4 regions of the Serratia sp. FDAARGOS_506 genome follow, and region 1 is predicted to be linked to each of the others. Evidence: riboswitches for the same ligand, from Rfam matches in the RefSeq annotation. Region 1 holds a riboswitch; each other region holds the start of a gene.

The links. Region 1 has a riboswitch for thiamine pyrophosphate ahead of thiC (phosphomethylpyrimidine synthase ThiC). Riboswitches for the same ligand answer to the same signal wherever they lie in the genome.
Region 2: linked by a shared signal. The riboswitch ahead of thiM (hydroxyethylthiazole kinase) and the one ahead of thiC (phosphomethylpyrimidine synthase ThiC) in region 1 are both predicted to bind thiamine pyrophosphate.
Region 3: linked by a shared signal. The riboswitch ahead of tenA (thiaminase II) and the one ahead of thiC (phosphomethylpyrimidine synthase ThiC) in region 1 are both predicted to bind thiamine pyrophosphate.
Region 4: linked by a shared signal. The riboswitch ahead of thiB (thiamine ABC transporter substrate binding subunit) and the one ahead of thiC (phosphomethylpyrimidine synthase ThiC) in region 1 are both predicted to bind thiamine pyrophosphate.

The regions. Positions count from the first base shown of each region.
Region 1 is NZ_CP033831.1:1,780,500-1,788,003, reverse strand. Features, by position in the region: gene hemE (uroporphyrinogen decarboxylase) at 1-307, opposite strand, end outside; gene nudC (NAD(+) diphosphatase) at 346-1,113, opposite strand; gene EGY12_RS08680 (Rsd/AlgQ family anti-sigma factor) at 1,215-1,718, shown strand; TPP riboswitch at 1,758-1,882, shown strand; gene thiC (phosphomethylpyrimidine synthase ThiC) at 1,997-3,940, shown strand; gene thiE (thiamine phosphate synthase) at 3,933-4,583, shown strand; gene EGY12_RS08665 (HesA/MoeB/ThiF family protein) at 4,576-5,325, shown strand; gene thiS (sulfur carrier protein ThiS) at 5,322-5,522, shown strand; gene EGY12_RS08655 (thiazole synthase) at 5,524-6,303, shown strand; gene thiH (2-iminoacetate synthase ThiH) at 6,303-7,436, shown strand.
Region 2 is NZ_CP033831.1:259,687-267,190, reverse strand. Features, by position in the region: gene mdtN (multidrug transporter subunit MdtN) at 1-951, opposite strand, end outside; gene EGY12_RS01590 (YtcA family lipoprotein) at 962-1,225, opposite strand; gene EGY12_RS01585 (TetR/AcrR family transcriptional regulator) at 1,443-2,057, shown strand; TPP riboswitch at 2,149-2,245, shown strand; gene thiM (hydroxyethylthiazole kinase) at 2,281-3,072, shown strand; gene thiD (bifunctional hydroxymethylpyrimidine kinase/phosphomethylpyrimidine kinase) at 3,072-3,872, shown strand; gene EGY12_RS01570 (inhibitor of vertebrate lysozyme family protein) at 3,957-4,415, shown strand; gene gutQ (arabinose-5-phosphate isomerase GutQ) at 4,455-5,426, opposite strand; gene EGY12_RS01560 (DNA-binding transcriptional repressor) at 5,419-6,192, opposite strand; gene gutM (transcriptional regulator GutM) at 6,276-6,632, opposite strand; gene srlD (sorbitol-6-phosphate dehydrogenase) at 6,679-7,458, opposite strand; gene srlB (PTS glucitol/sorbitol transporter subunit IIA) at 7,469-7,504, opposite strand, start outside.
Region 3 is NZ_CP033831.1:4,547,260-4,554,763, reverse strand. Features, by position in the region: gene opgB (phosphatidylglycerol--membrane-oligosaccharide glycerophosphotransferase) at 1-1,477, opposite strand, end outside; gene EGY12_RS22060 (transporter substrate-binding domain-containing protein) at 1,764-2,504, shown strand; gene EGY12_RS22055 (ABC transporter substrate-binding protein) at 2,505-3,440, opposite strand; gene EGY12_RS22050 (ABC transporter permease) at 3,476-4,243, opposite strand; gene EGY12_RS22045 (ABC transporter ATP-binding protein) at 4,240-4,980, opposite strand; gene tenA (thiaminase II) at 4,977-5,660, opposite strand; TPP riboswitch at 5,723-5,825, opposite strand; gene EGY12_RS22035 (LLM class flavin-dependent oxidoreductase) at 5,976-6,998, shown strand; gene EGY12_RS22030 (SDR family NAD(P)-dependent oxidoreductase) at 7,012-7,504, shown strand, end outside.
Region 4 is NZ_CP033831.1:2,183,148-2,190,651, forward strand. Features, by position in the region: gene thiP (thiamine/thiamine pyrophosphate ABC transporter permease ThiP) at 1-1,112, opposite strand, end outside; gene thiB (thiamine ABC transporter substrate binding subunit) at 1,088-2,074, opposite strand; TPP riboswitch at 2,132-2,250, opposite strand; gene sgrR (HTH-type transcriptional regulator SgrR) at 2,288-3,949, opposite strand; gene sgrT (glucose uptake inhibitor SgrT) at 4,040-4,213, shown strand; gene EGY12_RS10545 (sugar efflux transporter) at 4,368-5,564, shown strand; gene EGY12_RS10550 (DASS family sodium-coupled anion symporter) at 5,709-7,181, shown strand; gene leuD (3-isopropylmalate dehydratase small subunit) at 7,219-7,504, opposite strand, start outside.

The DNA of each region.
Region 1 (7,504 bases):
CGGGGGAGCTGAAACGCGGGCCTTCGCCGGCTTCAAAGTACAGGCCGAGCCCCATGGCGTCGGGAATGGTGAGAATGTCGGAGAACAGGATGGCGGCATCCAGCGCATAGCGGCGCAGCGGCTGCAGCGTGACCTCGCAGGCCAGCTCGGCGTTCTTGCACAGCGACATGAAATCACCGGCCTGGGCGCGGGTCGCCTTGTACTCCGGTAAATAACGACCGGCCTGGCGCATCATCCATACGGGGGTCACATCCACCGGCTGGCGCAACAGCGCGCGCAGGTAGCGATCGTTCTTCAACTCAGTCATTTATGGGGCTCCCTTAATAATCTGCCGGCCATTGTACATTATTCTGCCCGGCACAGCGCCACGGTGTCCTCAATCAACCGGCGCGCCACGGTGCCGGGCGGCGGCAACAGCGGCAGTTGGTCGTAACGGTACCAGCCGGCGTTGAGCAGCTCCTTGGGATCGTGACGAATGTCGCCCTGATGGTAATCGGCCATAAAGGCCATCATCAGCGAGTGCGGGAACGGCCAGGGTTGTGAAGTAACGTAGCGCAGGTTCTTGATTTCAATATTGCTCTCTTCCATCACTTCGCGCGCCACCGCCTGCTCCAGCGTTTCGCCCACTTCGACGAAGCCGGCCAGCACCGTATGAATGCCGCCGCGATGGCGCACGTGTTGCGCCAGCAGGATCTGATCGTCGCGCCGAATGGCGACGATCACGCAAGGCGCAATCTGCGGATAGTACCGCTCTTTGCAGTGGCCGCACAGGCAAGCGCTTTCGGTGCGGCTGAGGTGCATCTCATGGCCACAGTAGCCGCAATAGCGATGGGAGCGATAGAAATCCGCCAGCTGCACGCCGCGCCCGGCAAGCTGGAACAGACCGCGATCCTGATCCAACAGCTGACGCACCGATCCCATCTCCCGCGGCATCGCCTGGCGTACCAGCCAGACCGGCGCGCCCTCCCATTCACCGATGGTGCGCGCCATATGGCCCCGCAGCCCGAGGGCGGCGGCCGTCCCCGACGGCAATTCACCGTTCGGTAACCAAAGTTTGCTTTCATGGCTGACGATCCACCAGCCGTTTTCATTGCCCGTTAATGCAAGTTCCATATCGTTGTTGCACAACCTCAGCTTCACTGGCACTCTACGAATCGGCTTTGTTACATTTTAATAACTTACCGGTTACTTTTATTACTTACACGGAGTCAAACATGCTCAACCGTTTGGAAAGGCTGACTCAGCGCGTTGGCGGTAGTAATGAATTAGTTGATCAATGGCTTCAGGCCCGCAAACAGTTGCTGGTCGCCTACTGCACGCTGGTAGGCCTCAAACCGAATAAAGAAAAGCATACGCCGCTGAATGAAAAAGCGCTGGAGAACTTTTGCCACAACCTGGTGGATTACCTCTCCGCAGGGCATTTTCATATCTATGACAGAATTATCAAACAAGTGGAAGGCGCAGCCAGTCCGAAAATGTCGCTGGCGGTGAACATCTATCCCAAGCTGTGGGCCAATACCGAACAGATCATGGCGTTCCACGATCGCTATACCGAAGTGGATATCGATCAGGAGGTTTGTCTGGAGTTTCATCAGGCCTTGTCGGATATCGGCGAAACGCTGGCGGCGCGCTTCGCGCTGGAAGATAAGCTGATCCAACTGGAAGCGGAAGCCGCGCAGCAGCCGCTGCCGGACCAGGCGCTGGATCCGGCGCGTTAAAATTTTATAGTTTTTTTTCTTATCCCTCCTATACTGGGGGGCATCTTGTCGGAGTGCCTAGCGCCTGATTTGTTCATCGAATCAGCCAGGCTGAGACCGTTAATTCGGGATCCGCGGAACCTGATCGGGTTAATACCCGCGAAGGGAACAAGAGTAATCTATCGCCACAGGCATGGCCTTCCCCTTGCGGGCGCCCTGCCTTATCGGCCACCATCATTACTCCCTCCGAGCTCCAGACAAGCAACTTTCCCAACCCAACACACTGGTAGGAACTTGCTATGTCTAACGTTAATCCACCGCGCGCCCGTAAGGCGCAACGCGAAGCCGCTCAGCAGTTTATCGACACCCTGCAAGGCACGGCTTTCCCGAACTCGCGCCGCATCTACCTACAAGGCTCGCGCAGCGATATCCAGGTGCCGATGCGCGAAATTCAGCTCAGCCCGACCCTGGTCGGCGGCAGTAAAGATAGCCCGCAGTATGAACCCAACGAGGCGATCCCGGTGTATGATACCGCCGGCCCCTACGGCGATCCGCAGGCCAAGCTCGATGTGCACGCCGGCCTGGCCAAGCTGCGCGCCGGCTGGATCGACGCGCGCGGCGATACCGCCCCCCTAAACGGCGCCAGCTCCGGCTTTACCCAACAGCGGCTGGCGGACGAGGGGCTGGATCACCTGCGCTTTGAACATCTGCCACTGCCGCGCAGGGCGCTGCCAGGTAAGTGCGTGACCCAACTGCACTATGCCCGCGCCGGTATCGTCACCCCGGAGATGGAGTTCATCGCCATCCGTGAAAACATGGGGCGCGAGCGCATTCGCGGCGAGGTGCTGCGCCACCAGCATCCGGGCCAGAGCTGGGGTGCCAACCTGCCGGACAACATCACGCCGGAGTTCGTGCGTCAGGAAGTGGCCGCCGGCCGCGCCATCATTCCCGCCAACATCAACCATCCTGAGACGGAGCCGATGATCATTGGCCGTAACTTCCTGGTGAAGGTGAACGCCAATATCGGCAACTCGGCGGTCACGTCATCGATCGAAGAAGAGGTGGAGAAGCTAGTGTGGTCCACCCGCTGGGGCGCGGACACCGTGATGGATCTCTCCACCGGCCGCTATATTCACGAAACCCGCGAGTGGATCCTGCGCAACAGCCCGGTGCCCATCGGCACCGTGCCGATCTACCAGGCACTGGAGAAGGTCAACGGCGTGGCGGAAAACCTCACCTGGGAGATGTTCCGCGATACGCTGCTGGAACAGGCGGAGCAAGGGGTCGACTACTTCACCATCCACGCCGGCGTACTGCTGCGCTACGTACCTATGACCGCCAAACGCCTGACCGGCATTGTGTCGCGCGGTGGCTCGATCATGGCCAAATGGTGTCTGTCGCACCATCAGGAAAACTTCCTCTATCAGCATTTCCGTGAAATCTGCGAGATCTGCGCCGCCTACGACGTTTCGCTGTCGCTCGGCGACGGCCTGCGCCCCGGCTCGATTCAGGACGCCAACGACGAAGCCCAGTTCGCCGAGCTGCATACGCTGGGCGAGCTGACCAAGATCGCCTGGGAATACGACGTGCAGGTGATGATTGAAGGCCCGGGCCACGTGCCGATGCAGATGATCCGCCGCAACATGACCGAAGAGCTGGAACACTGCCACGAAGCGCCGTTCTACACCCTCGGCCCGCTGACCACCGATATCGCGCCGGGCTATGACCATTTCACTTCCGGCATTGGCGCGGCGATGATCGGCTGGTTCGGCTGCGCCATGCTGTGTTACGTCACACCGAAAGAGCACCTCGGCCTGCCGAACAAAGAAGACGTCAAACAGGGCCTGATCACCTACAAGATCGCCGCTCACGCCGCCGATCTGGCCAAAGGCCATCCGGGCGCGCAGATCCGCGATAACGCCATGTCCAAGGCACGTTTCGAATTCCGCTGGGAAGATCAGTTCAATCTGGCGCTCGATCCGGCCACCGCGCGCGCCTATCACGACGAAACCCTGCCGCAGGAATCCGGCAAGGTCGCCCACTTCTGCTCGATGTGCGGGCCGAAATTCTGCTCGATGAAGATTTCGCAGGAGGTGCGCGACTACGCCGCCGCCCAGGAGGCCGCCAAACCGATCGAGGTGCAGCTGAGCGGCATGGAGAAAATGTCCGCCGAGTTCCGCGCCCGTGGCAGCGAGCTGTATCACAGCGCCGGCACGCTGCAAGAGGAGACAAGCAATGACTGATATCACAACCCCCTTCCCAGCCACGCCCCACAAACTGGGGCTCTACCCGGTCGTCGACAGCGTGGAATGGATCGCTCGCCTGCTGGAGGCCGGCGTTACCACGATCCAGTTGCGCATCAAAGATCTGCCGGACGAACAGGTCGAAGAAGATATCGCCGCCGCCATCGCACTGGGCCAGCGTTATCAGGCACGGCTGTTCATCAACGACTACTGGCGTCTGGCGATCAAGCACGGCGCCTACGGCGTGCATCTGGGCCAGGAAGATCTCGATACCACCGATCTGGCGGCCATTCACCGCGCCGGGCTGCGACTGGGCGTGTCCACCCATGATGACGCCGAACTGGCGCGCGCGCTGGCGGTAAAACCGTCCTACATCGCGCTGGGGCACATCTTCCCCACCCAAACCAAAGACATGCCTTCGGCGCCGCAGGGGCTGGCGGAATTGAAACGCCACATCGCCGGCCTGGCGGATTACCCGACGGTGGCGATCGGCGGGATCAGCATCGATCGCGTACCGGCGGTGCTGGCGTGCGGCGTCGGCAGCGTGGCGGTGGTCAGCGCCATCACCCAGGCACCGGACTGGCGCGCGGCGACGGCCGAGCTGCTGCGGTTGATCGAAGGCGAGGATCCGAACGATGCTTAACGATCAGGAATTCCTGCGCTACAGCCGCCAGCTGCTGCTGGAGGACGTCGGCCCGGAAGGCCAGGAGAAACTCAAGCGCGCTACGGTGCTGATCGTCGGTTTAGGCGGGCTCGGTTCCCCAGCTTCGCTGTATCTGGCCGCCGCCGGCGTCGGCACGCTGCTGCTGGCCGACGACGACCAGTTGCACGTCACCAACCTGCAGCGGCAAATCCTCTACCGCAGCGCCGATACCGCCACCGGCAAGGCGGCGCTGGCGCAACGCCACCTGCAGGCGCTGAACCCATTGGTGGAATCCATCCCGCTGGCGCAGAGGCTGGAGGGGCAAGCGCTGCGCGACGCGGTCGCCCGCGCCGATCTGGTGCTGGACTGCTGCGACAATATGGCGACCCGTCATGAGGTCAATGCCGCCTGCATCGCCGCTGCCAAGCCGCTGATCAGCGGCAGCGCGGTCGGCTTCAGCGGCCAGTTGCTGGTACTCGAACCACCCTATGCGCACGGCTGCTATGCCTGCCTGTACCCGGAGCAGGAAGAACCGCAGCGCAACTGCCGCACCGCCGGGGTGCTCGGCCCGGTGGTGGGCGTAATCGGCACTCTGCAAGCGCTGGAAGCCATCAAAATGCTGGCCGGCATGCCTTCCTCCCTCAGCGGCAAACTGCGGCTGTTCGACGGCAAGCAGCAAAGCTGGAGCACGCTGCAACTGAGCCAGGCCCGCGCCTGCCCGGTGTGCGGAGGCGCGGCATGAAGATCCGTCTGAACGACCAACCGCTGGAGCTGGCGCAGCCGCTCAGCGTCGCCGCCCTGCTGATCCAGTTGGAACGCCACCAGCCGGGCACAGCGCTGGCGATCAACCAAACCATCATTCCACGCGCCGACTGGGCCGACCATCAGGTGCAGGACGGTGACGACATTTTGCTGTTTCAAGCGATCGCCGGAGGCTGACATGCTGAAAATCGCCGATACCACTTTTACCTCGCGCCTGTTCACCGGCACCGGCAAGTTCGCCACCCCGGCGCTGATGTTGGAAGCGCTGGCGGCCTCCGGCTCACAGCTGGTGACCATGGCCATGAAGCGTGTCGATCTGCGCGGCGGCAACGACGCCATTTTGGCGCCGCTGCTGCAACTAGGCGTCAAATTGTTGCCCAACACCTCCGGCGCCAAAACCGCCGCCGAAGCGGTGTTTGCCGCCCGACTGGCGCGCGAAGCGCTCGGCACCCATTGGGTGAAACTGGAGATCCACCCCGATGTGAAATACCTGCTGCCGGATCCGATAGAAACGCTAAAGGCGGCGGAAACGCTGGTGAAAGACGGCTTCGTCGTGCTGCCCTACTGCGGCGCCGATCCGGTGCTGTGCAAACGGCTGGAAGAGGTGGGTTGCGCGGCGGTGATGCCGCTCGGCGCCCCTATCGGATCCAACCGTGGTCTACGTACCCGTGACTTCCTCGAGATTATCATCGAGCAGGCCAAGGTACCGGTGGTGGTCGACGCCGGCATCGGCGCACCAAGCCACGCACTGGAAGCGATGGAGCTGGGCGCCGACGCGGTACTGGTGAATACCGCCATCGCCGTGGCGCGCGACCCGGTGCAAATGGCGCGGGCGTTTCGCCTGGCTCTGGAGGCCGGCGAGCTGGCGCGCAGCGCCGGATTGGGCTCCAGCCAGCGCGGAGCAGTCGCTTCCAGCCCGCTGACCGCCTTCCTCAGCCAGCCAGAGGAGGCGCAGTGATGGCCGACGACTTCAGTAGCCGCTGGCAACAGCTGGATTGGGACGACATTACGTTGCGCATCAACGGCAAAACCGCGCGCGACGTGGAACGCGCGTTGAACGCCGACAAGCTAACGCGCGACGACTTTATGGCGCTGATCTCCCCCGCCGCCGCGCCGTATCTGGAACCGCTGGCGCAGCGCTCGCAGCAGCTGACCCGTCAGCGCTTCGGCAACGTCGTCAGCTTCTATGTGCCGCTGTACCTCTCTAACCTGTGCGCCAACGACTGCACCTACTGCGGCTTTTCGATGAGCAACCGCATCAAGCGCAAAACGCTGGATGCGGCGGAGATCGCACGCGAGTGCGAAGCCATCAAGGCGCTGGGATTCGAACACCTGTTGCTGGTCACGGGCGAGCATCAGACCAAGGTCGGCATGGACTATTTCCGTCAGCACATTCCGGCGATCCGGCGCCACTTCAGCTCGCTGATGATGGAAGTGCAGCCGCTGGCGCAGAACGAGTACGCCGAACTGAAAACGCTGGGCCTGGACGGCGTGCTGGTGTATCAGGAAACCTACCATCCGGCCACCTACCTGCAGCACCATCTGCGCGGCCAGAAGCAGGATTTCCATTGGCGCCTGGCCACGCCGGATCGCCTTGGGCGCGCCGGGATCGACAAGATCGGCCTCGGCGCGTTGATTGGCCTGTCCAACAGCTGGCGCACCGACTGCTACCTGCTGGCGGAACATCTGTTCTACCTGCAGCAAACCTACTGGCAGAGCCGCTACTCGATCTCGTTCCCGCGTCTGCGCCCCTGCGCCGGCGGCATTGAGCCGGCGTCGATCATGAGTGAGCCCCAGCTGGTGCAGCTGATCTGCGCCTTCCGGCTGTTCGCGCCGGACGTTGAGCTGTCGCTGTCTACGCGTGAGTCGCCGTACTTCCGCGATCATATGATCCCGGTGGCGATCAACAGCGTCAGCGCCGGCTCCAAAACGCAGCCCGGCGGCTACGCCGACGACGTGCCGCCGGAGCTGGAACAGTTCGAGCCGCACGACGGCCGCACGCCACAGCAGGTCGCCGAAGCCATCAGCAACGCCGGGCTGCAGCCGGTGTGGAAAGACTGGGACGGTTATCTGGGACGCGGCGCGCAATAAGCCGCAACGTTTGCCGCCGTGTGAAGAAAACGCGGGAACGGCCGCGCACTGCCGAACGGCGGCGCTGG
Region 2 (7,504 bases), 1.5 Mb from region 1:
GACCGGGAAGCGCTGCGAAACGTGCACCCAGTTGATATTGCGCGACACGTTGGGCAGGCCGCCCAGCACGGTGCCACCGTCGTCGGGCTGCACGCCGTAACTGATCGATTCCACCTTGCCGCTGAATGTCTGGCCGGCGTCGCTCATCAGATACAGCGTGGCCGGCACGCCGGGATGCACGCCTTTCAGGTCGGTTTCGCGGAAGTTGGCGATCACGTACCAGCGGCGGGTGTCGATCAGGGTGAACACCGGTTTGGCGCTGGAGGCATATTGGCCGACGGTGGTTTTCAGGGAGGCGATGCGGCCGTCGAACGGCGCTCTCACCTCGGTGAATTCCAGGTTCAGTTTGGCGATGGCGATGTCGGCCTGCACTTCGGCGCGCTGCGCGACCAGGGCCTCGACGCCGCTGACGGCGGCTTCCGCCTGTTTCGCCTGCAGCAACGCGGCCTGCAGCTCCGCCTGCGCCGAGCGCTGGGAGGTGCGGGCGGTTTCCACTTCTTCCGCCGAAACGTAGTTCTTGCCGAGCAGTTTCTGCCGGCGGTTAAGGGTGTCGGTCGCCTGCGCCACCAGCGCCTGCGAGCGTTTGACGATGGCGTTCATCGATTCGGCGTTGTACTGCTGCGCGTTGACTGAGCGCTGCGTCAGCTTGATCTGCTCATTCAGCGTGATCAGGCGCGCCTCGCTTGCCGCCAGCGCATCCAGATAAGGGCGTGGATCGATGCGGAACAGCAGATCGCCTTGCCGCACTTCCTGATTGTCGCGGATTGGCATCTCGATGATGCGGCCGTTCACCTCCGGCACCACGTCGATGGTGTCGGCATAGGCGTAGGCATCGTCGGTAGTGGGGGCGTTTTCCACCCGCCAGACGACGACGGCGGCCACGATGAACGTCAACGCCAGGATGGCAAGCACCAGCAGTCTGCGCTTGTTGGAGGTTTGTGGTTGGGTCATGGCGTCAGTCTCAGTGGGGGAAAACCAGTAACCAGATCAGCATGGCGATCAGCGCGGTCAGCGCCGGATACGTCAGCAGCTGCGGCGCCAGCCAGGCGCGTTTTTCCGGGGTGCGCAGCAGCAGGTGGATCGCCACCATGCCCGCCACGCCGCCGCATAGGCAAAACAGCCAGTCGGGGAACGAAGCGCCGAACACCACTATCGACGGTGCCGGCGAGCACCCGGTGAGCAACAGCGCGGTCAGGCAGAAGATAAGCAGTTTTTTGTCGGGCATAGGGCGTTCTCTGGCGATTGGCTTGGGCGACGGGCCGAATGAAATGACTCTTTTTCAGTGAGTGAGGTCACTGTTTGTCTTCCCCACGCTTGCATCAGGGTAAACTAGAATAAATACTCTACTCCAAACTAGAGGAATTAATCTAGTTTTTTGTATCGTCCTGCCTTCGCGGCGGCAAATGGGTATAATGCGTTGATGACAGCGGGCAGAAACGAATATGCAAATCGACGAACACATCACCGGGCGAGAGCCGCAGCAGGAAAGAGGGCGGCAACGCGTACAAACCATTCTGGATTCGGCGGCGGCGATCGTGGCCCAGGACGGGCTGGCGGCGCTCAGCATGCAGCGGCTCGCCAAGCACGCCAAAACCTCCATCGGCTCGATGTATCACTTCTTTCCCGATCGCCACGCGGTGATCAAAGCGCTGGCGGATCGGCATACCGAGTCGGTCGAGGCGCTGATCCGCGACATGGCGTTGGCCAGTGACGACGAGTGGCGGCGCCTCTCCGCTGAAGCGGTGATCCAGCGGCTGTTTTCACCCTATGCGCAGTACCTGCGCGAGCACACCGACTACCTGCCGGTGATGCGGGAAATGAACCTGCCGGACGAAAAATCCAGCTTCCTGGCGCTGATCGCCCGCGTGCTGCAGCTGCGCCGCCCCGAGACCGCCGAAGCGGAGATCCTGCAGCAAACCCGGCTGTTGCAAAGCCTGGTGGCCGGTACGCTGCACCATATCTTCAAGACAGCGCCGCAGAGCGTGGCGTTCACGCTGGCGGAGCTGCCCGGCGTGCTGAGCCTGTATCTGGCGGGAAAAGAGGGAAGCACCGCTTAGGTGCGAGCCGATTTATTCGCTTGTTTGTCCGCGCCGCCGCTGGCATGATCCCCTGCAGGGATTAACGCAACGTTGATCACAACCTATTGATTTTCATGACTCGGGGTGCCCTTCTGCGTGAAGGCTGAGAAATACCCGTATTACCTGATCTGGATAATGCCAGCGTAGGGAAGTCACGGCCGCCCAGCCGGCGCCGCCTTCTTGAACGCCGGTTGGGAGGAATATGATCGCTCGACCTGATGCACTACCCGGCGCGCGCGCCGCGGCCTGTCTGACCCAATTCCAACAGCGGCCTCCGCTGATCCACTGCCTGACCAACGAAGTGGTGCAATCGCTGACCGCCAACGTGCTATTGGCGCTCGGCGCCTCCCCGGCGATGGTGGTGGAGCCGCAAGAGGCGGCGCAGTTCAGCGCGCTGGCCGATGGCCTGCTGATCAACGTCGGTACCCTCAATGCGCTGCGCGCCGAATCGATGCGGGCGGCGGTGGCCGCCGCCAATCAGGCCGGCAAGCCCTGGACGCTGGATCCGGTGGCGGTCGGCGCGCTCTCCTACCGCACCGCCTTTGCTAAACAGCTGCTGGACGAGAAACCGGCGGCGATACGCGGCAATGCCTCGGAAATCATGGCGCTCAGCGGGTTGCTGGCCAGCGGCCGCGGGGTGGACAGCGGCGACGATTCGCTGGTGGCATTGCCCGCCGCCCGTGAGCTGGCGCAGCGCAGCGGCGCGGTGGTGGCGGTCACCGGCGCGGTGGATTACGTCACCGACGGCCAACGCGATTGGGCGATCGAAGGCGGTTCCCCGCTGATGACGCGGGTGGTGGGCACCGGCTGCGCGCTGTCGGCGGTAGTGGCGGCGTTTTGCGCCCTACCGGGCGACCGCCTGGACAACGTGGCGACCGCCTGCCGGGTGATGTCCCACTGCGGCGGCCTCGCGGCCAGACAGGCCGGAGGGCCGGGCAGTTTTACGCCGGCGTTCCTCGACGCCCTGTATCAGCTGCGCGGGGAGGATCTGTGATGAAACGCATTAACGCGCTGACCATTGCTGGCACCGATCCCAGCGGCGGCGCCGGCATTCAGGCTGATTTGAAGGCCTTCTCGGCGCTCGGCGCCTACGGCACTTCGGTGATCACCGCGCTGGTGGCGCAGAATACCCGCGGCGTGCAGTCGGTGTATTACATCGATCCGGCGTTCGTCGCCGCGCAGCTGGACTCGGTGTTCAGCGATGTGCGCATCGACAGCGTCAAGATCGGCATGTTGGCCAACGCCGACATCGTGCAGGCGGTGGCCGAACGGCTGCGCCATTACCGGCCGGAATTCGTGGTGCTGGACACCGTGATGCTGGCGAAAAGCGGCGATCCGTTGCTGGCGCCGGAGGCGGTGGCGTCTATTCGGCGCGAGCTGTTGCCGCTGGTGTCGATCATTACGCCGAACCTGCCGGAAGCGGCGGCGCTGCTGGCGTGCGCGCCGGCGGAAGATGAAGCGCAGATGCGCGAGCAGGGGCGGGCGCTGCTGGCGATGGGCTGCCGGGCGGTGCTGATGAAGGGTGGCCACCTGAGCGAAAGCGAGAGCCCGGATTGGCTGTTTACCGCAGAAGGCGAGCAGCGCTTTACCGCGCCGCGCGTCGCCACCCGCCACACCCATGGCACCGGTTGCACGCTCTCGGCCGCGCTGGCGGCGCTGCGCCCGCGTCATGCCGACTGGGCGGCTACGGTGGCCGCCGCCAAGGACTACCTGCAACAAGCGCTGCAACAGGCGGACACGCTGGAGGTGGGGCACGGCATCGGGCCGGTGCACCACTTTCACGCCTGGTGGTGAGTCAACTTTTTGCCGCAACCGTGGTCTGACTAGTTCAGGCCCGGTTTGACGGGCGAAACCTGATTTAACCTAGGGAGAAGGACTATGACGGGACACCAGGCGCTGCGTTGCGCCCTCTTCGGCGCACTGCTCAGCTTCAGCGCGGGCAGCTTTGCCCAGCAGATCGTCACCACATCGGATTTGATTCAGCAGCCGGGGTACCAGGCCAGTTGGCAAAACATGGTGAAAGGCCAGGCGCGGATGCCGGGCTGGGCGCGCAAGGGCGTCGGCACCTCTACGCCGGCGCAGAATCTGCGTTGGAAGGGCAAAGAGTATCAGGTCGGCAACCTGTGCAAGCCGCACGACTGCGGCAACAACTTTTTGATCGTGGCGTTCAGCGCGGACAAATCCCAGGCCTGGGGCGTGCGAGTGGAAGTGGAAGATCGGCCGGAAGCCGTCGATCATCCGAAGAAATACGCCAAGTACCAGTGGCTCGGCAAGCCGGATGAAGACATGAAGGCGCTGCTGAAGCAGCAGTTCGAGAACAATCCCGACTGGAAATGATCTGACCGGGGGCGCCGGTGATGGCGCCCCCGACGTTGATCAGCCGATACCGGCCTGATGCAGATCGTGCAGATTGAGCGCCCCCACCAGCACGCCGTCCATATCGACCACCGGGGCCGCGCTGATGTGCTGTTCGTGCAGCGCTTCCAGCGCCTCGCCGGCGCGCCACTGCTCCGGCAGCCGATAGCCGGGGCGGGTGATCGCCGGGCTGAGCGGATCCTGCAGGCTGTTGCCCTTCACCAGCCAGCGGCGCAGGTCGCCGTCGGTAAACACCCCCACCACCCGCTGCTGCGCGTCGCAGACCGCTACTAACCCGAGCCCGGTGCGGCTCAGCTCCAGCATCGCTTCCATCACGTTGGCGCTTTCGCTCACGCGCGGCAGGCGATCGCCGGTGCGCATCAGGTGATGCACGCGGTTCAGCAGGCGCGCCCCCAGGCTGCCGCCCGGATGCGAGCGGGCGAAGTCTTCCGCGTTGAAACCGCGCTGGCGCATCAGCGCCATCGCCAGGGCATCACCCATCATCAGGGTGTTGACCGCGCTGGAGGTCGGCGCCAGCCCCATCGGGCAGGCTTCGCGCTCGACGCCGATATCCAGCACGCAGGCCGCGGCCTGCGCCAAAGGCGACTCTTTGCCGCCGGTGATGGCGATCACCGGAATGCCGTTCTCCGCCAGCAGCGGCAGGATCAGATCCAGCTCTTTGGCGCGGCCGGAGTAGGAGATGAACACCACCACGTCGTCGGCGCCGATCATACCGAGATCGCCGTGCAGCGCTTCCGCCGGATGCACGAAGAACGACGGCGTGCCGGTGCTGGCCAGCGACGCGGCGATCTTCTTGCCGATATGGCCGGATTTGCCGATGCCGGAAATCACCGCTTTGCCACGGCAGTTCAGCAGCAGTTCGCAGGCGCAGACGAAGTTGTCGTCCAGGCGCGCCAGCAGGCGTTGCGCTTCGGTCAGCTCGATCTCCAGCGTTTCGCGGGCGAAGGCGAGCAGGGCGTTGGCGTTACTCATCGGGGTCTCCTACCAGAAGGATATTGATGCCTTTCGCCTGCAGGGCGGCGAGGTAATCGGGGTTGATGTCTCGGTCGGTGATCAGCGTGTCGACAGCGCTGAGTTCGCACACCACGTTCGGGCTCTTGCGGCCGAATTTCGAGGAGTCTACCAACAGAATAATGCGGCCGGCGGCTTCGCACATCGCTTTGCTGACGTTGTGCACTTCGTTGAAGGTGGTTACGCCGGCGTTGAGATCGACGCCGTCCGCGCCGATAAACAGTTTGTCGAAGCTGAACTGCTGAAACGCCGATTCGGCCAGGCTGCCGTGGAACGAGGCCGATTTTTTGCGGTAGGTGCCGCCGGGCATCAGGATGGTCTGATCGTTGTCCAGTTCCACCAGCGCGTTGACGATGGTCAGGCTGTTGGTCATCACCGTGATGTTATTGAACTGCGCCAGATGCGGCACCATTTGCAGCACCGTGCTGCCGGCGTCGAAGATCAGCGAGTCGCCGTCGGCGATCAGCGCCACGGCGGCGCTGGCGATACGGCGTTTTTTCTCGGTGTTGATATGGGTTTTACGGTCGATCGGCTGATCGCCGTCGTCGCGGCTGAGCACCACGCCGCCGTAGGTGCGGATCACCTCGCCTTCTTCTTCCAGCAGGGTGAGATCCTTGCGGATGGTGGTGCCGGTAGTGGAGAAATGCTCGGCCAGGGCGTCCACTGCCGTTTTGCCATGCCGCTGCAGATATTCAAGGATAGCGGCCTGCCGCTGCTTTGGTTTCATCGCGATTCCCGTTCACAAGAGTTGGGCATTTCCCCTCGCTGAATAATTCACTATGAAAGGTAATGTCTTTTAATGTGAAAATATCACGATTTGGGTTCAATCGCTAACGATAGTGCAGACTGGCATGCGCGATCCTCGGGGAAGATCACATCCGGGCGTAAATCCCGCTGATGCATACCGTGCAATCGAGGCAGCGGGCGGGGCCGGGCGAAAATGGTCAGGCCGCGCAGCAACAGGCTGCCGCACACCCGCCGATCGGCGTCGAAGGCCAGCGCCAGCACCACTCGCGGGCGGAAACGGCCGCCGGAACGGCCGACGCCGACGGCGCCCAGCCGGCACAGGCCATCGAAGGCGTGGTTGAAGCGCTGCAGTTGCCACCAGCCGAAGGCGATTTGCAGCAGCCAGGCCAGCAGTGCGAAGGCGATCAGAGCTTGAGTCATGGGGTTCTCCTTAGGCCCCCTTCCGTGGAAGGGGGCGTCGATGGCGTCAGAACATCACCTGGCCGCCGGTGATGTTGATCGATTGGCCGGTGCAGTAAGAGGCCTTGTCGCTGGCGTAGAACAGCAGGGTGTTCAGCACATCCTGGTAGTCGCAGCCGCGCTTGAGCGGCACTTTGTCGATGTAGTACTGCTCCACCTGGTCCGGTGTGATGCCCAGTTTTTGCGCGTACTGCGGCAGCAGCGACTGGAACATCGGCGACTTCAGCAGGTTGCCGAGCATCAGCGAATGCACGGTAATGCCGTACTCCGCCAGATCGAGCGCCAGCGACTGCGTCAGCCCCACGCCGCCGAACTTGGCGGCGCTGTAGCCGGAGTTGTGCTTGCTGCCGACCTTGCCGGACTTGGAGTTGATCTGAATGATGCGCCCGGCGATGCTGTCGCGGATCATCAGGCGTGAGAACTCGCGGGCGCAGAGGAAATAACCCACCAGGTTCACCTGCAGCGAGCGATCGAAGTCGCCCAGCGGGAAATCGGTGATCGGCGCCGCCTTGGCGATGCCGGCGCTGTACACCAGCAGGTTGGCCTGGCCGAATGCCCGGTCAACCGCCGCCGCCAGCGCGATCACGCTCTGTTCGTCGGTGGCGTCGGCCTGAAAACCACAGGCGCTGCCTGCGCCAAACGCTTCGTTGATCTGCTGTGCCACCTGATTGGCGTTGTCGGCGTTCAGATCGGCCACCGCCACCCGATAACCGGCCTGGGCCAGCCCGTGGGACAAAAAGGCGCCTAACGTTTGGCCGCCGCCAATCACTACAGCTACTTCAGACATGGTCTACTCCTTATGCGATAAATGACAGCGTGCTGCCCAACGGGAT
Region 3 (7,504 bases), 2.1 Mb from region 1:
TGATGCGGTTCGGCAGGCCCCACTGGTTGATCACCGCCGGTTTCCAGCCGTTGATCTTCTCTTCGATGTTCAGGAACACCGTAGACAGCGACGGCGCCGACAGGCTGCTGCGGCCAAGGCCGATGTAGTTGTCGCCGCCCATCACGTCCAGCACCGTGGCGCCGTTATCCAGCGTGCTGCGCTTCTCGTTGCGCTGTTCCGCCAGCGGCCGGGTGCCGTCGATGATGAAGAACAGATTGCGGCGCTTCTGTTTGGTCAGGATATCGTAGGCGGTGTTGTTCATCGCCAGATGATCGGAGGACACCACGATCACGGTATTGCTGAAATAGGGCGAGCGTTTGATCTTGTCGATCAACGCGGCGATGTGTTGCTGGCTGCAGGCCACCGCGCTCAGCGAGCGGTTTTCTTTATTCTGCCAGGCGTAACTTTTCTTGCTGCAGCCGGCGGAGATAAAGCCGTCCGGGTGATGGGTGTCGACGGTCAGGGTAAACAGCGAGAAGGGTTGGCGCTGCTTGGACAGCTCGACGAACTTGCCGTACACCACGTCCAACACGCTGTCGTCGTACCAGCCCCAGTCGTTTTTGTAGCTCGGATCGGCGACCTGTTCGCGCAGCTCTTTGAAGCCGTAAACGTAGTCGAAGCCGTGGGATTTCAGGAAGGTGTCTTTACCGGCGAACGCCAGCTCGGCGCCCTGATAGAAATAGTTGCTGTAGCCGGCGGCCTTCAGCACGTCGCCCAGGCAGACGTTCTCCGGGTAGAAGGTGGAGACCGCGCTGGAGGCGTTGCCGTCGAAGGGCGCGAACAGCGGAATGCCGCACTGCGAGGCGACCATGCCGGCGATGGTGTAACCGGTGCCCGGCAACTGCTGGGTGTTGCTGAAATCGATACTGTCTGCGCGCAGGGCGTTCAGCTCGTCGGCCAGGCCGGGAAACAGCTCGGTATCGAAGTAGGTGCGCTCCAGGCTCTCGGCATAGATGTACACCAGGTTCGGCCGCTTGCCCTGTACGGTCTTTTTCGGCGCTTTGTAGTAGGTGGTGAAATCGGCGGTATCGCCGACGATCTGGCTCTTGACCAGCAGCGAGATGTCCTGAAACGCCGGGGTGGTGCCGACCGAAAACAGCGCCAGCAGTACGGCGACGACGCTGTAGGCCACGCTGCTGCCTTTGGCCTTGCGGCGCAGCAGGCTGCGGGCCAGCACTGCGAAGATGAGCCCCAAGGCCGCCAGCAGGCCGATAAACGGCAGCACGTATTTGCTGATGCCCGCGCCTTTGAGGCTGCTGGTGACGGTGTAGATCACCGCATCGGTGATGCCGTCGCCGGTGAAGTAGTTGCTGGCGATCAGGATGACGTTCAGCACCAGATAGCTGCCGAGCAGCGTCAGCAAAATGGCGAACCACCAGCGGTTGGCGGCGGCCCGGGTGCGATAAATCAAAATTGACGCCAAAAAGAGAACAAACGAAACGACTGCTAATACCATCCGCCAAACCTTGTCTGATTGAAATAAAACCGTTGCTGCCCTGGTTTGCGCCGCCGAGCGTGCCGCAGCGCGAAAAGTGAAGGGTATAGCCTATTGCCGGCGGCGGAACAACGCGCGATCTCCCGCTACGGCCGACGAGCGGCGGCTATTGTACATTTTTATGACAATAGTGTGACGTTAATCACGCCGACGGCGGCCTCGGCGGCGAAAGCTTGCTGGTCGGAGGTTTCGCTCTACGCTTAATGAGCGCCACGACGGTGCGCCCATCAGCCATTCAGGAGGAAATATGCAGACGATTCCCGCCGCGGTACTCGACGATCTGGCCCCGCAAGGCGTGTTGCGCGCGGCGATCAACTACGGCAATCCGGTGCTGGCGCAGGCCGGGACCGGTGGCAAACCGCAAGGCGCTTCGGTGGAGCTGGCCGCCGCGCTGGCCCAGGAGTTGGGCGTGGCGCTCGAACTGGTCACCTATGACGCGGCGGGCAAGGTGTTCGCCGATCTGGACAGCGGCGCCTGGAACCTGGCGTTTATGGCCATCGAGCCGGTGCGCGCGGCGCAGATCGCCTTCAGTGAGCCGTACGTGATCATCGAGGGGACTTATCTGGTGGCGAACGACGCGCCTTACTTTGAGGTGGCGCAACTCGACAGGCCGGAGGTGCGCATAGCGGTCGGCCAGGGGGCGGCGTACGATCTGTTTTTATCGCGCACGCTGCAGCAGGCGCAGCTGGTGCGGGCGGCAACTTCCGCCGAGGCGATCGCGCTGTTTTTCGAACGCGGGCTGGAGGCAGCGGCCGGCGTGCGCCAGCCACTGCAGGCTGCTGCGGCCGCCCATCCCGGCTACCGGGTGCTGGAGGGACATTTCACCGCCATCCGCCAGGCGATGGCGGTGCCGCGGCAAAAAACGCAGGGCGCCGCCTACGTGAACGATTTTATCGAGCGCTGCAAAGCCAACGGGTTGGTGAAGGCGGCCTTGCAGCGCAGCGGCCAGGGCGAGGTGACGGTGGCGCCGCCGGCCGCCTCGGCGTGATCAGTTCAGCTCCACCGCGTACTGTTCTACCGGGGTGATTTTCTTGATCAGCTTGTTATCGAACAGGAACTGTTCGTAAGCCTGGTAGCGGGCCCGATCCAGCTTCGCCGGATCGCGCGCGAACAGCGGCAGGCTGGCTTGCCACGCCTGCTTGTTCAGCTCGGTATTCAGCTCCGGGTGCGCCTTGGCGAATGCCAGCCAGGTGTCCTGCGGGTGCGCATGCAGGTAGTCGCTGCCTTTCTTCAGCGCGGCGAGGAATTTGCGGATTTTCGGCTCGTTCACCGCATCGCGGTTGGCGACGATGATCAGTTCGTCGTAGGCCGGCACGCCGTAATCTTCGACGTTGAACACCACCGGCGTCTTACCCTGCAGCTTCAGCTCCAGCGCTTCGATGTTGCGGTAGCCGCCGATCACCGCATCGACCTGGCCCGCCAGCAGGGCGCTGGTCAGCTGGAAGTTGACGTTGATGAGCTTGATGTCCTGCGGTTTGAGGTGCTCGTGTTCGACCATGGTGGCCAGCGTCGCTTGTTCGATGCCGCTGACCGAGTAACCCACCGTTTTGCCTTTGAGATCCGCCGGTGAGGTGATGTTTTTATCCAGCGCGATCACCGTATTCAGCGGTGTGTTGATCAGCGTGCCGACCCGCATCAGCGGCAGGCCCTGATCGGCGAAGAAGTGCAGCTGCGGTTGATAGGTGATGGCGAGGTCTGCCTGTTTGGCGGCCACCAGCCGCGGCGGCAGCGCCGGATCGGACGGCGGCACGATCTTGACGTCCAGCCCTTCGGCCTTGAAGGCGCCGATCTGCTCGGCCACCATAATCGGTGCGTGATCGGGGTTGATGTACCAGTCGAGCACCAGCGTCAGCTTTTCGGCCGCGCCGGCCTGGCCGGTGATGGCGGCGCCCAGCAGCAGCCCGCAAACGGTTTGTTTGATCATGGTCGTTCCTTTATCCCTGGTTATGGTTGCAATCATCAGTCGTTTTCCGGCGCCCAGGCGATCAGGCGCCGCAGCAGCGCATCCACCGCAGTCCACAGCAGCACAGTCATCAGCACCAAAATAAACAGCGCGGCGAAGCAGATGTCGGTCTGCATACGCGCGTTGGCGTTAAGCATCACGTAGCCCAGCCCTTCGGCCGAGCCGACCCATTCGCCGATGATGGCGCCGATCGGCGCGACCGCGGCGGCCATGCGCAGGCCGGAACCGAAGGCCGGCAGCGCAGCCATCAGCCGCACGTGCCGCAGCTGCGCCCAGCGCGAAGCGCGCATCGTGCGCGCCAGATCGAGATAGTCGTTGTTGACCCGGCGCAGCCCGTCGAAGAAGGCCGACACTACCGGGAAGAAGATCACCAGTACCGCCATCGCCACCTTGGCGCTCATGCCGAAGCCGAACCACAGCACCAGCAGCGGGGCCAGGGCGAACACCGGTATCGCCTGGCTGGTGAGCACCAGCGGCATCAGCCAGCGCTGCAGGCGCGGCGAGAAGATCATGCACAGCGCAAGCGCGGCGCCGAGCAGTACGCCCAGCGCCAGCCCGCTGACGATTTCCGAAGCGGTGACCAGCGTGTGCCAGGCGAGATAGCTGCGCCCGTCCCATAGCGCCTGCGCCACCGCGCCCGGCGTGGGCAGCAGAAAGGCCGGAATGCCGCTTTGCACCGCCAACCACCACAGCAGCAGCAGGCCGGCAAACACCGTCAGCCCACGCCGCAGGCGGGTAAGCCCACGTTCTTTGGCGATATTCATTGCGCTGCCCTCACCAGCTGTTGGAGCAGTTCGGCCTGGCTTTTCAGCAGGTCGGCGTCATCCGGTGCGCGCGGCGGTTGCCCGCTGATGCGGTGGGTGTCGTCGAGGCCCAGCGGCCAGGGCGACAGCACCAGCAGCCGGTGGCTCAGGCGGCAGGCCTCCATCGGATCGTGGGTGATCAGCAGCACGGTGTTTTGCGCCAGCAGTTCGGCGGCCAGGCTCTGGATCTCGGCGCGGGTAATGGCGTCCAGCGCGGAAAAGGGTTCGTCCATCAGCACGATCGGCTGGCGTTCGTAGAGCGTGCGGGCGATGGCAGCGCGCTGGCGCATCCCGCCGGACAGCGAGGCGGGCAGGCTGCGGCCATGCGCGGCCAGGCCCACGCGCTCCAGCAGGTGTGCCGCCCACGCCCGGTCCGGTGTTTCGCCGCGCAGCCGCGAGCCGAGGGCGACGTTCTCTTCGATGGTCAGCCACGGGTAGAGCAGATCTTTTTGCCCCATATAGGCGATGCGCCCGGCGATCGGCTGGCCGTCGCTGCCGGCTACCGTGCCCGAGGTGGCCCGTTCCAGGCCGGCGATGATCTTCAGCAAACTGGTTTTGCCGGCGCCGCTGGCGCCGAGCAGGGCGACGAAGCTGCCGCCGGCGATGTCGAAGCTCAGCCGATCAAAGACGATTTTCTGACCGAAACGCAGGCTGAGATCCCGCACCTGAATGCCGGGCGGGAGAAGCGGGGAGGTCATGAGGCGTTCAGCCCCATCTGCCAAAAAGCCGATTCCAACTGGGTGGCGGTGGTGAAAATCTGCGCCAGCTCAGTGAGGCGGCTTTGCGCGCCACGCTGATGACCGACGGTCTCGAGCAGCTCGATGGCGGCACGCACGCCGGCCAGATAGCCCTCGTCGCCGTAGTTGCGGATCCAGGAGGCGTAAGGATTGCCCTCCATCTTGGTGGCGGGATCGTGCAGCAGCCGCAGGCCAATTTCGGCATAGCCGGCCACGCAGGGCAGCAGGCCGGCCAGCAGATCGAGGGCGTCGCCGGCATGGCCGATATCCAGCACGTAACGGGTGTAGTTCATGGTCTCCGCCGCTTCCGGCTGGGCGGCGATCTGCGCTTCGCTCAGCCCCCATTCGGCGCAGTAGGCCACGTGCAGCGGCAGTTCGGCGACGATGCCGTTAAGCGAGGCGGTGGCGGCGCGCATCTCCGGCAGGGTACGCAGCTTGCTGACCAGCAGCGCGTAGGCGCGGGCGAAGTGCAGCAGGAACAGGTAGTCCTGGGTCAGGTAGCGGCGAAAAGCGCGTTCGGGCAAGGTGCCGGCGGCGAGCTGCTGCAGAAACGGGTGCTCGACGTAGTCCTGCCAGTGGCTGCCGGCATGTTGGCGCAGCCGGCCGTAAAGACCGTTTTCGAACAGGGTGGTGATGGACATGGGACCTCCTTGAGTCAGTGGAGATCCGGGCACGCTGGGGTATGAACAGGCAACGGGTGAGAGCGTTGTTACCTAACCGTCCCTTCGCTGGCATGACCCAGATCAGGTTCAAAGGGTTCGGCTTGCGCCATCTCAGCCCGTAACAGGACACCCCTCGGAGCTGCTTGTTATACGACATTTGTTTTTTGATTACAATCGCCGGGCGGCGCGGCGGCAATCGGTTCGTTTAGTGCGATCGTGGGCGATTTTACTGGCGCAGAGCGCGCGCTTTTTGTCACTGTAGGCCGATGATTCTGCCTTTGAGGACGATTCCCGATGAAAAAGATTGGTTTTCTCTCGTTCGGCCACTGGTCGCCTTCCGCCCAGTCCGGCACCCGTTCCGCGGCGGATGCGCTGCTGCAGTCCATCGATCTGGCGGTCGCCGCCGAAGATCTGGGGGCGGACGGCGCCTATTTTCGCGTACACCACTTTGCGCGCCAGCTGGGATCGCCGTTCCCGCTGTTGGCCGCCATCGGCGCCAAAACCCAACGTATCGAAATCGGCACCGGCGTGATCGACATGCGCTATGAAAACCCGCTGTACATGGTGGAAGACGCCGGCGCGGCGGATCTGATCGCCGGTGGGCGGCTGCAGCTCGGCATCAGCCGCGGCTCGCCGGAGCAGGTGATCGACGGCTGGCGCTATTTCGGCTATGCCCCGGCCGACGGCGAGAGCGACGCGGACATGGCCCGCCGCCATACCGAAGTGTTCCTGGAAGCGCTGCGCGGTGAAGGGTTCGCCGAACCCAATCCGCAGCCGATGTTCCCGAATCCGCCCGGGCTGCTGCGGCCGGAGCCGTTTTCCGCCGGGCTGCGCGACCGCATCTGGTGGGGTGCCGGTTCGAACGCCACCGCCGTCTGGGCGGCGAAGCTCGGCATGCACCTGCAAAGTTCGACGCTCAAGAACGACGAGACCGGCGAACCTTTCCACATTCAGCAGGCCAAGCAGATCCGCGCCTACCGCGCCGCCTGGCAAGAGGCCGGCCATACGCACGAGCCGCGGGTTTCCGTGAGCCGCAGCATCTTCGCGCTGGTGGATCAGCGGGATCGCAACTACTTCGGCGGCGGTGGCAAGGAGGGCGATCAGCTGGGATATATCGACGCGCAGACCCGGGCGATCTTTGGCCGCAGCTATGCCGCCGAGCCGGACGAGCTGATAAAACAGCTGGCGCAGGACGAGGCCATCGCCGAAGCGGATACGCTGCTGCTGACCGTGCCTAACCAGCTGGGCGTGGAGTACAACGCCCACGTCATCGAATCGATTTTAACCCATGTCGCGCCGGCGCTCGGCTGGCGCTAAACGGAGGAGTGGCATGTCACGCATTTTCATTACCGGCTCGGTAGACGGGCTGGGCCGCGCCGCCGCGCAAACGCTGTTGGACGAAGGGCATCAGGTGATTTTGCATGCGCGTGAGCCCGGCCGTTTGGACGCGGTGCGCGATCTGCTGGATCGCGGCGCGCAGGCCGCGATCGGCGATCTGTCCGATGTGCAGCAGATCCGGCTGCTCGCCGAGCAGGTCAATCGCCTCGGCCGCCCGGACGCGGTGATCCACAACGCCGGTATGTTTACCGGGCCGCAGGTGATGCCGGTGAACGTGATTGCGCCTTACCTGCTGACGGCCCTGATCGAACGCCCCAAGCGCATCGTCTACCTGAGCAGCAGCATGCACTTTGACGGCGTGCCGGAACTGAACGGCGTAGACTGGCTCGGCGGCGCAGCCGGTTCCTATTCGGACAGCAAACTGTTCGTCACCGCGCTGGCCGCCGCCGTGGCGCGCCTGTGGCCCGGCGTCATCAGCAGCGCGG
Region 4 (7,504 bases), 400 kb from region 1:
AGCGCCTGGCCGCCGCGCAGATGCTGCCGCAGTTTCAACTCGCGGCTGCTCCACAGCAGCATCATCGTGAGCGCCACGCACAGCAGTCCGGCGCCAAGGGCGATGCGCAGCGACGTGAACAGCGCCTGCCACAGCACCGGCTGGCGCAGCACGCTGACGACGGCCTGATTGGCGCCGTCGGCGATCACCGCCAGCAGGGGCGGCAGCAGCAGCAGCAGTGCGGCGGCGATCAACAGAAAATCGCCGACGCGCCGCCACAGGCTGTCTTCCGGGTTGCGCCAGCGCTGGGCGTGGGTATGGCCCACCGGCAGCGCCTGGCTTAGGCGCTGGCTGATCAACACCAGCCCCAGACAACAGCTTAACTGGATCAGCGCCAGCATGGCAGCGCGGCCCAGATCGTAGTCGTAACTCAGCGCCTGATAGATAGCCAGTTCGATGGTGGTGGCCTGCGGCCCGCCGCCCAGCGACAGCACGGTGGCGAAGCTGGCGAAGCACAGCATGAAGATCAACGCGCCGCTCGGCAGGATCTGGCGGCGCAGCGCCGGCCATTCAACGAAGCGGAACTGCTGCCAGCCATTCATGCCCAGCTGGGCGGCCAGCTGGCGCTGCTCTACCGGGAGATTCTCCAGCGCCTGCAGCAACAGGCGGGTGGCCAGCGGCAGGTTAAAAAACAGGTGCGCCAGCAGAATGCCCTGCAGGCCATAGGGCGAGAAGCCATACTCGACGCCCAGCCAGCCGCACAGCGCCGCCAGCCAGCCCTGGCGCCCATAGACGCTGAGCAGACCGAACACTGCCACCAGTACCGGCAGTACCAGCGTCATGGCGCACAGCCGCAGCAGCAGCTGCCGGCCGGGGAAACGGCGGCGATAGAGCGCGCGCGCCAGCAGAACGGCGGGCAGCACCGAAATCAGCGCCGACAGCAGCGCTTGCCAGAAGGTGAAACGCACCACGTGCCACAGGTAACTGTCCTGCCACAGGCCGCGCCAGTCGCTGTCCGGCGCGTGACGCCACAGCGAGCCCATCGCCAGCGCGGCGACCAGCAGGATCACGCCGGCGGCCAGCAGCCCCGGCCAGAGCCAGCGGGGGATCAGCGGCTGACGGCGGCTTGCCATGCCCGGATCCACCCGCCGCGTTGTTTGGCCACCTCTTCGGCGCTGTATTGCAGCGCGGTATGCGGCACGTTCATCTGTTCAAAGCCGGCGGGCAGCGGGGTGTTGATCACCGGATACATCCAGTTGCCGGTCGGGATGGTGTTCTGGAACGCCGGCGTGACCATGAACTGCATGAAACGCTCCGCCAGCTCGGGCTGTTTGGCGGCCTTCAGCTTGCCTGCCACTTCCACCTGCAGGTAGTGGCCTTCGCTGAACGTGGCGGCGGCGTAGAGATCTTTTTTCTCTTCGATCAGGTGATAGGCGGGAGAGGTAGTGTAGCTGAGCACCAGATCGCCTTCCCCTTTCAGGAACAGGCCGTAGGCTTCGCTCCAGCCTTTGGTGACGGTGACGGTCTTCTTCGCCAGCTGCTGCCAGGCGGCCGGCGCCTTGTCGCCATACACTTTTTGCATCCACAGCAGCAGGCCGAGGCCCGGCGTGCTGGTGCGCGGATCTTCGTAGATCACTTTCCAGTTGCTATCGCTGCTGACCAACTCCTGCAGGCTCTTCGGTGGGTTCTTCAGTTTTTCTTTGTTGTAGACGAAGGCGAAGTACCCATAGTCGTAAGGCACGAAGGTCGTGTCCTGCCAGCCGCCCGGCACCGTCAGTTTGGCGGTGTCGACGCCGCTCGGCGCGAACAGGCCGGTTTGCTGCGCCGCCTGCAACAGGTTGTTGTCCAGCCCCAGCACCACGTCGGCGGCGCTGTTCTTGCCTTCCATGCGCAGGCGGTTCAGCAGCGAGACGCCGTCTTCCAGCGCGACGAACTTCAGTTCACAGCCGCACTCGGCTTCGAAGGCTTTTTTCACCGCCGGGCCAGGGCCCCAGTCGGCGGCGAAAGAATCGTAGGTGTAAACCGTCAGCGTCGGCTTGGCGAACACCGGCGCGGCACACAGCAGCAAGAAGCAGGGCAGATATGTTTTGACCACGTTGCACTCCTGAAAAATAAGGGGGCAAGGGCATCTGAGGGGGCGAGGCGGCGTCGCCGGTTCGCTGGGCTCAAATCCCTCCGCCGGTATTGACCGGATCAGGTTCGACGGGTGTGCTCTCAGCGGAAAATCGGGCTTATCACGCGGCCCGACTTACCGCACCCCGTTGAGACGGCGCTATTGTAAAGATTAACCGACCCGGGCGAAAGGCGCTTATGCCTCCGGCGGGGCAAACCAGGCGGACTTGAAGTCGAACCAGCCGAGGGTGTTCATCCGCACGCCGCGCATGCTGCGCTGGCCGTGCAGCTGCAGCCAGTGGTGAAACAGCGGATGCAGCTGGTGATTGCTGACCAGGCGCTGGCAGAACTCCGCCAGCGGCAAGCGGTTGGCGCGCCACAGCGCTGCGTCCTGCGCCAGATCCTCGTTCATGCAGTGCTGCATCAGCGGCAGTTCGTACAGCGTGGCGAACAACGAAAACTCCAGCGGCAGATAGAAGTTGGCGCTACCAAGCCACAGATCGCTGCGCGCGTCGCCCTGGTGCCAGATGGCGTAATCCACGCTTTGCACGATCAGGCGGATGCCGTGCTGCGCCAGCAGCGGTTCGATCGCCTGGCGAATGGCGTGAAACTCCGAATGTTCATTGAAGTGGGTCATCGTCAGTTCGGTCAGGCCCGCGGGTTTGGGTTGCTGCGCCAGCGTGCGGTTGTGGTGCCAGCGCGGGAGCAGGCCGTACGCCGGCGACCAATAGCGCTGGTACAGCGGCCCAGCGTTGCTCAGCAGCGAAATGGGGTTGATCAATTCGCATAGCCAACTGCGAATGGCGGGGTCGGCAGCCAGCGGTGAACGCTGATCGAACAGCAGGAAATAGCAGCCCTCTTCCAGCCGGCTTTCCAGTTCGTTTTTGCCGGTTTCATCGCCCTGCAGCTGCACGCCCGAGTGTACCAGCTCTTCGGAGAACTCCGGCAGCACCCAGATGTTCACCTCGTCGATCAGCGCCCGGTAGCCAAAATAGTCGTCGAAGGCGTGGATCTTCATCTGGCTGGGATGGTTGCGCACCACGCGGTAGGGGCCGGTGCCGACCGGATGGCGGGCGAAGTCCGGCAGCTCGCGCCATTCACGCGGCAGGATCATGGCCTGCACGCTGCCCAGCAGCCAGGGCAACCAGTGGTCGGGGCTGCGCAGATGCACGTCGATAACGAACGGTGTCGGCGAGGTGACGCTCTCGATATGCGAGAACAGCGGTTGCGAGGTCAGACGCGAGAGGGAAGTGATGACATCCGCCATCTCCAGCTCGCGGCCATGATGAAAATGGATCGCCGGGCGCAGATAAAACCGCCAGTGCAGCGGCGTCAGCGCCTGCCAATGGTGAGACAGATCGGATTCCAGTTCCCCGTTTTCCTCATTTATGCGCGTCAGGCCATTGAAGATCTGGCGTGCCAAATGGGTCTCCGAACGCCGCAGCGCCGATCCGGGCAGCAGGTTGTACAGCTGCCGGTAGTAGAGCACCCGCAGGATGTGTTTCCCCTGGCGGAAGCTGCGCCCCAGCTGCGACAGCAGCATTTGGCGTACCACGTTTTTGTCGCCCACCAGCTGTACCAATTGATCGATGCGGTCCTGTTCCAGCAGCTCCTCGGCCCGCTGTTGCTGCAGCGCCAGGCCGGTGTAATGGAAGGTTAATCGTGAACGCTTGCCGCGCCCCGACTCCGCCTGCCAGGTAAGCCAGCCCTCCCGCTGCATGGCGCTCAACAGAGAGCGCACGTGGCGCCGCGAGCAGCTCAGCACCTCCGCTAGCGCCTGCAGCGTGGTGTCGGTGGTTTCACCGTGGCAGCGCTGCCACAGACGGATGAACTGCTGCTGCAATCGGGATGTGGACATAAAAGAGGAACGCTCCTGCCTCAACTCGTCAATTTTTCTTTCCCTATATTACGCCGATAATTTTCATCAATGAAAGGGGAGGGCGTAATCATGAAAGCTTTCTTATCCAGACAGTTCTATCAGCGCTATTTCAGCGCGGTGCGCCGTCAGCACGCCGACTGGCTGAGCGTGGTGCCCGAACAGGCGCGGCTGGCGATGCTGGCGCACCTGACCCAATGGGATATCAAAGAGATGACTGATAAGCAGTATCGCGAGCACCTGTAGGGGCCGCGGCAACCAGTTTCTGAGTAATGGTGCTGTTTCACCAGCCAGTGGGGTGACCCACTGGTTTTTTTATGCGTGACCATGGCGATGTGCTTGCATTTTTCTTGCCGTGGCCTAAGGTTCTTTCTTCTGCTTTGAGGTCAGGGAAGACGATATGCAACGCCTGAGCCGGTTGTCACTGCGCATCAACCCTATCTTTGCCGCATTCCTGCTGATCGCTTTTCTCTCCGGTATCGCCGGCGCGTTGTTGACGCCGACGCTCAGCCTGTTTTTGACCACCGAGGTCAAGGTGCGGCCGCTGTGGGTCGGGCTGTTCTATACCGCCAATGCGGTGGCCGGCATCGTGGTCAGTTTCCTGTTGGCCAAACGTTCCGACACCCGCGGCGATCGGCGCAGGCTGATCCTGCTGTGCTGCCTGATGGCTGTCGGCAACTGTCTGCTGTTCGCGTTTAACCGCGATTACCTGACGCTGATCACGGCGGGAGTATTGATGTCCGCCGTTGCCAACACCGCCATGCCGCAGATTTTCGCGTTGGCGCGGGAATACGCCGACAGCGAGGCGCGTGAAGTGGTGATGTTCAGCTCGGTGATGCGCGCCCAGCTTTCGCTGGCGTGGGTAATCGGCCCACCGTTGTCGTTTGCGTTGGCGCTGAATTACGGATTCACCGTAATGTTCCTGATCGCCGCCGCCACGTTCGCGGTTTGCGTGCTGTTGGTGGGATTTATGCTGCCTTCGGTGCCGCGTGCGGCGGAGAATGAGGGGTTAAAGGGGGGGAGTTCTGCGCCGATTGCGCCCGCCAGTGCCTGGCGCAATCGCGACGTGCGGTTACTGTTCATCGCCTCGATGCTGATGTGGACCTGCAACACCTTATATATCATTGATATGCCGCTGTATATCACCACCGATCTCGGCCTGCCTGAAGGGTTGGCCGGGGTGCTGATGGGCACCGCTGCCGGGCTGGAGATCCCGGCGATGCTGCTGGCCGGTTATTACGTCAAACGCTTCGGCAAGCGCAACATGATGCTGTTGGCGGTGGCGGCGGGCGTACTGTTTTATCTCGGCTTGACGATGTTGGCGACCAAGCCGGCCCTGATAGCGCTGCAATTGCTGAACGCGGTGTTTATCGGCATCGTCGCCGGCATCGGCATGCTCTATTTTCAGGATTTGATGCCGGGCCGACCGGGCGCTGCCACCACGCTGTTCACCAACAGCATCTCTACCGGGGTGATCCTGGCCGGGGTATTGCAGGGAGCGCTGGTGGAGAACTTCGGGCATGGCTCGGTGTATTGGATGGCGGCGCTGTTGGCGCTGGCGGCGCTCTGGATGAGCGCCAAAGTGCGTGAAGTGTGAGGTCAAACGGCGGCATTCTTGATGTAAGTCATTGAGAAGGCGAAACCGGACGCCCAAGCTGAAGGCATATGGAGCGCGATCGTTGCGCCCACGCCCGTCTCACTATTGAGATGCCGCCTTGTTGTTTAGAACAGTGGGAACGTTATGGATAAACTCACACCGCTCAAACCGCTTCCTTCCCTGTGCGCTCTCGTCGCCACGCTGATCATCTGGTTCCTCATTCCCGTCCCGGAGGGCGTTGCGCCCAACGCCTGGCAGCTGCTGGCGCTGTTTATCGGCACCATCATCGCCATCATCGGCAAAGCGATGCCGATCGGCGCGGTCTCGGTGATCGCCATCGCCCTGGTGGCGGTGACCGGCGTCACCAATCCCGGCAAGCCGGGCGCCGCGCTGGACGACGCGCTCAGCGGCTTTTCCAACCAGTTGATCTGGCTGATCGGTTTTTCGATCATGATCTCCCTCAGCCTGAACAAAACCGGGCTGGGCGCGCGCATCGGCTACTACTTCATTTCGCTGTTCGGCAAAAAAACGCTGGGTATCGCCTATGCGCTGACGCTGGCGGAAACCACGCTGGCGCCGGTGACGCCGAGCAACACCGCACGTGGCGGCGGCATTATTCACCCGATCATGAAGTCGATCGCCGACAGCTTCGGTTCCAAACCTGAGCTCAATACCTCCGGTAAAATCGGCCGCTATCTGTCGTTGGTGAACTACAATATTAACCCCGTTACCTCGGCGATGTTTATCACCGCCACCGCGCCTAACCCGCTGATCGTCAGCCTGATTGCCAAAGGCACCCACGGCAGCTTCGAGCTGTCTTGGTCGATGTGGGCGGTGGCCGCGCTGGTGCCGGGGCTGTGCTCGCTGATTGTGATGCCGTTGGTCATCTATCTGCTGTATCCGCCGGAGGTGAAAAGTACCCCGGACGCGCCGCGCTTCGCGCGCGAAAAACTGCAGGCGCTGGGGCCGGTGACGCTGCCGGAGAAAATCACCCTCGGGGTGTTCGCGCTGCTGCTGGTGCTGTGGGCCGGCATCCCGGCGATGATCTTCGGCCCGGCGCTGGCGGTCAACCCCACCACCGCGGCGCTGATCGGCCTGGCGGTGCTGTTGGCCACCGGCGTGCTGAGCTGGGAGGATGTGCTCAAGCATAAAGGTGCCTGGGACACCGTGGTGTGGTTCTCGGCGCTGGTGATGATGGCCAGCTTCCTCGGCAAGCTGGGGCTGATCGGCTGGTTGTCGCAAACCGTAGGCAACGGCATCGACCATATGGGCATGAGCTGGGTGGGCGGCACGATCTTGCTGACCCTCATCTATTTGTATTCTCACTATTTCTTCGCCAGCACCACCGCGCATGTGACGGCGATGTTCGCCGCCTTCTTCGCCGCCGGCATCGCGCTCGGCGCGCCGCCGGCGCTGCTGGGCCTGATCCTGGCGTTCTCTTCCTCGCTGATGATGTCGCTGACGCATTACGGTACCGGCACCGCGCCGATCATCTTCGGCTCCGGCTATGTGACGCTGGGAGAATGGTGGAAAGCGGGGCTGGTGATGAGCGTGATTAACCTGCTGATCTGGATGCTGATCGGCGGGGCATGGTGGAAACTGCTGGGCTACTGGTGAGGAAAAAACTCACCCGCCGGGCGGCGGGTGAAGAGGATTAATTCAGAAACGCCGGCTGCTGCGCTTCGTAGCGGGAGATGTCCGCTTCGTGCTGCAGCGTCAGGCCGATGCTGTCCAGCCCGTTGATCATGCAGTGGCGGCGGAAGCTGTCGATTTCGAACGGATAGCTTTTGCCGCCGGCGTTGACCGTCTGGTTCTCCAGATCCACCACGAACTCCGTCCCTTCGTTGGCGTCCACCAGCTTGAACAGCTCATCCACCTGCTGCTCGCTCAACGTCACCGGTAACAGCTGGTTGTTGAACGAGTTGCCGTAGAAAATATCG